One region of the Micromonospora sp. NPDC005203 genome, then DNA from elsewhere that is predicted to be linked to it. Evidence: riboswitches for the same ligand, from Rfam matches in the RefSeq annotation. Region 1 holds a riboswitch; the other holds the start of a gene.
The links. A riboswitch is a leader RNA that binds a small molecule or an ion and turns the genes downstream of it on or off. The one in region 1 is predicted to bind S-adenosylmethionine.

Region 1 (3,201 bases):
GCTGTCGCTGCTGGTCTTCCCGAAACTGGCGTTGGGCCTGTCCGGCTTCGAGACCGGGGTGGCCGTGATGCCGAGCGTACGGGGCGACCCGCAGGACTCCGAGGCTCGACCGCTGGGCCGGATCAGGGGCGCCCGTCGGCTGCTCACCACCGCCGCGGTGATCATGAGCGTCTTCCTGATCACCAGCAGCGTGACGACCACCATCCTGATCCCGGCGGAGGACTTCCGGCCGGGCGGGCCGGCGAACGGCCGGGCGCTGGCCTACCTGGCGCACCAGCACCTCGGGGAGGTGTTCGGCACCGTCTACGACCTGTCCACCATCGGGATCCTCTGGTTCGCGGGGGCGTCGGCGATGGCCGGACTGCTCAACCTCGTCCCCCGTTACCTGCCCCGCTACGGCATGGCACCGGCCTGGGCGCGGGCCGTCCGGCCGCTGGTGCTGGTCTTCACCACGGTGGCCTTCCTGATCACGGTCGTCTTCGACGCCAGCGTGGACGCGCAGGGCGGCGCGTACGCCACAGGTGTGCTGGTGTTGATCACGTCAGCGGCGACCGCGGTGACGCTCGCGGCGGCCCGGCGGGGTCAGCGCGGTCGCACCCTCGCGTTCGGCGTCATCGCGGTGGTCTTCGTCTACACCACCCTGGCGAACGTGGTGGAACGCCCCGACGGCGTCAAGATCGCGGCCTGTTTCATCGGCGGGATCATCGTGGTCTCGGTGCTGTCCCGGGTGTCGCGGGCCTACGAGCTGCGGGTGGACCGGATCGAGCTGGATCCGGTCGCCACCCGGATGATCGACGAGCGGGCCGGACGACGGATCCGGCTCGTCGCCCACGAGCCCGACCGGCACGACGAGGCCGAGTACCGCGCGAAGTTGGAACAGACGATGGCGGACAACGACTTCCCCGACGACAGCGACGTGATCTTCGTCGAGGTGCACGTCACCGACCCGTCGGACTTCCAGACCGAGCTGCTGGTACGCGGCGGCCTGGCCGACGACAGCTTCGCGGTGCTCAGCCTGACCAGCTCCTCGGTACCCAACGCGCTCGCCGTCCTGCTGCTGGAGATCCGCGACCGCACCGGGCGGCGACCGCACATCTACTTCGAGTGGAGCGAGGGCGGCCCGGCCCGCAACTTCCTGCGCTACCTGGTGTTCGGACAGGGCGCAATCGCCTCGGTCACCCGGGAGATCCTGCGCCGCCAGGAACCCGACCCGTGTCGCCGGCCGCACGTGCACGCCGGCTGACCTGCGGGCCGAGCATCCTCCGGGCACGGTGAGCGTGGTCATAACGACTGGACGATCCACCCGTGCGTGCTGCTAGCCTCGCTGCAGGTCATGAGTGCCAGCGCGAAGCCCCGGCTCGCTGGCCGGCAACCCTCCTCCGCGGTGGGGTGCCCCGGGTGAAGACCAGGCACCGGCACGACGTCGGTGCAAGCGTGGCCTGGCACCCAGGTCAGCACAGACCCGGGAGAACCATGCGCACCCTCAGCACCGCCCCACCGACCGATGTCGCGCAACTCCGCGCCGGTCAGCCCACGCCGGCACTGACCCGGCGGCGGCACGTGGACATGATGCGAATGTGCAGCGCCGCGTGTCAACGCGGCCCCCGGCACTAGCGCACCTTTCTTTTCCGAGCCTTCCAGTCTTTTCCAAGCCTTTCCAGCGGTACGCCCATCGGGCGCACCGTCGGCGGCACACGTCCGTGCCCGCCGAGACACGACCCCTTTCGGAGACACCCGTGCGAATCCTTCCTGCCCTGACCCGTGCCGCAGCCCTGGGCGCGGCCACGATCCTGGTTGCCACCGCTCTCACCGCCTGCGGCGACGACACCTCGTCCGACGCCACCGCCAACCCGTACGGCCTGGCGCAGCCGGGCGTGCTGCGGGCCGGCACGCTGACCGACGCCCCGCCGAACGTGTACCTCAAGGACGGCAGGTTCACCGGCTTCGACAACGACCTGCTGACCGCCGTGGCCGGCAAGCTCGGCCTCACTGTCGAGTTCGTCGGCACCGACTTCTCCGCGCTGCTGTCCCAGGTCAACAACCACAAGTTCGACGTGGGCAGTTCCTCGATCACCATCACCGAGGCGCGCAAGAAGACCGTCGACTTCGGCAACGGCTACGACTTCGGCTACTTCGGCCTGGACGTGCCGGCCGGCTCGCCGATCACCGGCTTCGACCAGCTCGCCGGCAAGCGGGTCGTGGTGGTGCAGGGCACCGTGCAGGACGACTACGCCACCGGTGAGCAGCTCGACCCGGTCCGGGTGCCGGACTACAACGGCGCGATCAACCAGCTCAAGGCCGGCACCGCCGACGCGTGGATCGCTCCGGCCGAAATCGGCGAGAAGTCGGCCGCCGACAGCACCGGCAAGATCACCGTGGCGGCCAAGCAGCTCAGCCCGGCGCCGACCGCCTACGCCGTGGCCAAGGGCAGCGACAAACTGCGCGAGGCGCTGAACAAGGGCCTCGACGAGGTCGTCGCGGACGGCACCTGGAGCCGGTTGCAGGCGCAGTACTACCCCGGTCGGCCGATCCCGGCCGACTTCACGCCGGGCAGCGGCACTGTGTCGGCACCGACCGCGTCGGGCACGTCGTCGAAGCCGTCGGCGTCCGCGTCGGCCGTGCCGTCGGCGTCCGCGTCGGCCGCGTCCTGACCCGGTGACGAGCGAGCAGGGCGGTAGGAGAGGCGACCGATGGATCCGTTGAGCACGCTGTGGGAGACCTTCTTCGACATCGACGCGATGCGCGAGGCGCTGCCCGAGATGCTGACCGTCGGGTTGCCCAACACGCTGATCCTGGCGGTCTCCGCCGCCCTGCTCGGCTCGGTGCTGGGCCTGCTGTTGGCCGTCGCCGGCATCTCGCGCAGCCGTTGGCTGCGCTGGCCGGCGCGGGTCTACACCGACGTGTTCCGAGGACTTCCGGCCGCGGCGACGATCCTGCTGATCGGCGTCGGGCTGGCGCCGCTGGGCATGCAGGTCTGGGGACCGGACCCCTACCCGTTGGGCATCCTGGCGCTGTCGCTGATCGCGGCCGCGTACATCGGGGAGATCTTCCGGTCCGGCATCCAGTCGGTGGAGGCCGCCCAACTGGAGGGCGCCCGCGCCCTCGGCTTCTCCTGGACCGACGCGATGCGGCTGGTGATCATCCCGCAGGGCATCCGGCGGGTGCTGCCGGCCTGGGTGAATCAGCTCATCGCCCTGATCA
Region 2 (3,201 bases), on a different contig from region 1:
GACCCATCGCACCCGCGACCCACCGCAGCGCGACCCACCGCTTGATGCACTCGGTTTCATTGAAGTCGGGGTGTCCGACAGCGGGGACACCCCGACTTCCAGAAACCCGAGTGGACCAAGGCCAGCCAAGGCCGACGATACCCACAAAGCGGGCAAAGCGACCGTGACGCGGAGGCAGGGCAGGGCAGGGCAGGACGGTCAGGGCAGGGCAAGGCAGGGCCAGGGCCAGACGGTCAGCCGAGGAGGCCGGCGTCGCGGGCGGCGCGCAGCGAGGGCTTGATGTGGTGGGTCGGTCCGACCTCGCCGGCCACCGCGTCGACGGTCTTCAGACCTTCACCGGTGTTGAACACGACGGTCTCCGCGGCCGGGTCGAGCCGACCGGATTCGACGAGCTTGCGGAGCACCGCCACGGTCACCCCGCCCGCGGTCTCGGCGAAGACGCCCGTGGTGCGGGCCAGATCGCGGATGCCGGCGCGGATCTCGTCGTCGTCGGCGTACTCCATCCAGCCGCCGGTGCGGCGGACCGCCTCCAGCGCGTAGACGCCGGCGGCCGGGTCGCCGATGTTGAGCGACTTGGCGATGCCGGTGGGCTTGACCGGGATGATCGTGTCGGTGTCCGCGTGCAGCGCGGTGGCGATCGGGTTGCAACCGGCGGACTGGGCGCCGAAGACCTTCCAGCCGCCGGCCGGCGCCTCGACCAGGCCGATCTCCACCAGCTCGGAGAACGCCTTGTCGATCTTGGTGAGCAGCTCGCCGCTGGCCATCGGGATGACCACCTGCGCCGGGATGCGCCAGCCGAGCTGCTCGGCCACCTCGTAGCCGAGGGTCTTGGAGCCCTCCGCGTAGTACGGCCGGACGTTCACGTTGACGAACGCGGTGTCCTCGAACTCGTCAGTCTCCACCAACTCGCCGCAGAGTCGGTTGACGTCGTCGTACGAGCCGTCGATGGCGACCAGCTCGCCGCCGTAGACGGCGGTGGTGATGACCTTGCCCTGCTCCAGGTCACTGGGGATGAAGACCACCGAGGGCGCCCCGGCGCGGGCGGCGTGCGCGGCCACCGAGTTGGCCAGGTTGCCGGTGGACGCGCAGGCGAACCGGGTGAAGCCGAGCGCCTTCGCGGCGGTGAGCGCCACCGAGACGACCCGGTCCTTGAACGAGTGGGTCGGGTTGGCGCTGTCGTCCTTGACCCACAGCGGCGCGGTGATGCCCAGTTCGGCGGCGAGGTGCGGGGCCGCCACCAGCGGGGTCAGCCCCGGGTCGAGGGTGACCCGGCTGGCCGGGTCCTGACCGGCGGGGAGCAGTGCCGCGTAGCGCCAGATGTTCTCCGGGCCGGCCTCGATCTGCTCGCGGGTGACGGTGGCCAGTGCGGTGGTGTCGTAGTCGACTTCGAGGGGGCCGAAACACTCGTAGCAGGCGTGCTGGGCGACGAGCGGGTAACGGGCCGAACAGGCGCGACAGACCAGGGCGCGGGCGGGGCTGGCGGAGGTGTCGATGCCGGAGGCGGCGAGCGTCGACGTCATGTCGAGGGTCCTCTCATCTTTCCCCACATCGCACGGTGCGGCGGGGACGGAATTGGCACCTGCCCCACGGGTCGCTCAGCGGTGAGCGCGCGGGGTGGTTGCCGGGGCGTCGTCGGGCCGTATCCCTCAGCCCCTCTGGATGAGGTATGCAGTTGTGCCGTCGAGTCTAGGCAACTATCTCCGTCGCCTCTACCGCGGATCCCACGCTGTGAGCCGAACAACTCAGCGAGTTACCGGCGGCGGCGCCCCCCGAGGTAGATCGCCACGGCACCGAGGGCGGCCAGCAGGGCTCGCTGGGCCTGAGGGCACCGGCGGGTGGGTCAGCGGGCGCTCACCGCGACCGGGTCGACCACGGCGATCTGGTCCGTGGTCGCGGTCGACCGCGGCGGCGACGAGGGCCGAATCCGAGGCCGGGTGGCGAGGTTGGCGGCGACCAGCGCACCGATCGTGATGGCAGCCCCGACCAGCTCGATGGGCTCCGGGCGGTAGCCGCGGGCGATCTGCACCGCGAAGGTGGTGACCGGAACCAGGTTCATGAACAGCGCCGCGTTGGCGGCACCGAGCCGCTGCACACCGGTGTTCCAGGCCAGCACCGCGATCACCGCGCCGACGACCACGGCGTACGCCAACTGTGGGGTGACCGCCGCGAGGTCGGCGGCGGCCGGCGCGTGCTGCCAGCCGACGGCGTCCGCGCCGATGCTCGTGACCAGCATGGCCGCCGTGCCGGCGAGCGCCGTCAGGGTGGTGAAGCGCAGTGGGGACCAGTCGCCGAACCGGCTGGCACCGTGTGTGTAGATGCCCCAGCCGAGGACCGCGCCGATCATCATCAGCCCACCGAGACCGAACTGGCCGAGCCCGGCCAGGCTCCCGCGGGTGATCACCAGGCCGACTCCGAGGAGCGCCACCAGGGAGAGGGCCAGCAGGAGCGGCTTCGGCCGTACGCCGTCGCGCGCCCAGCGGACCAACTGGGTGATCAACGGGGTGGTAGCCACGAACAGGGCGATCTGCTGCGGGGCGGCGTGTTCGAGCGCCAGGTTGGTGAGCACGTTGAAGCCGGCGAAGCCGACCACGCCGAGCAGCACGATCTCGCCGGTCCGACCGCCGTGCCGCAGTGCGCCGGAACCTTCGCGGAGCAGCAGGATCGCGACCAGGATGGCGCTGGCGAGCAGGTAGCGGGCGGTGGTGAGGTTGAGCGGGTCGACCCGGGTCAGCGCACTGGCCAGGACCGGGAACATCACGCCCCAACCGAGCACGGCGAGCAGCGGGTAGGCGGCGGCACGGGGTCGCATCGTCAGCTCCAATGTTCGAGTATCGTCGAACCAACGACGTCGACCATAGGACGTTGTTCGAAGGTTGTCGAACAAGGGTTACACTGGTCACATGGAGCCGCACGAACCCGACCTGACCGACGTACCGGTCACCAGCGTGCTGGCCGCACTCGCCGACGACGTGCGGCTACAGATCGTGCGGGCGCTTGTCGAGAATGGCGAGGCGGCCTGCGGGAGCTTCGACTTCGGCGTCTCCAAGGCGACCCGCAGCCACCACCTCAAGGTCCTGCGCGAGGCCGGCCTGACCCGCACCCGGGCCGCCGGCACCAGCCGCCTGGTCCGGCTCCGCCGCGACGAACTGGACCGCCTCTACCCCGGCCTCCTGGACGCGGTGCTCGGCGCACGCACCTCGG

Region 2: it holds a riboswitch for S-adenosylmethionine, as region 1 does, so the genes downstream of both, thrC (threonine synthase) here and ACFYPM_RS13535 (ABC transporter substrate-binding protein) in region 1, are expected to answer to the same signal.

Annotation. Positions count from the first base shown of each region.
Region 1 is NZ_JBIAKV010000004.1:400,313-403,513, forward strand. It holds gene ACFYPM_RS13530 (amino acid transporter) at 1-1,243, shown strand, start outside; SAM riboswitch class IV at 1,330-1,441, shown strand; gene ACFYPM_RS13535 (ABC transporter substrate-binding protein) at 1,737-2,651, shown strand; gene ACFYPM_RS13540 (amino acid ABC transporter permease) at 2,691-3,201, shown strand, end outside.
Region 2 is NZ_JBIAKV010000002.1:277,638-280,838, reverse strand. It holds gene thrC (threonine synthase) at 234-1,520, opposite strand; SAM riboswitch class I at 1,531-1,666, opposite strand; gene ACFYPM_RS06500 (DMT family transporter) at 1,841-2,809, opposite strand; gene ACFYPM_RS06495 (ArsR/SmtB family transcription factor) at 2,901-3,201, shown strand, end outside.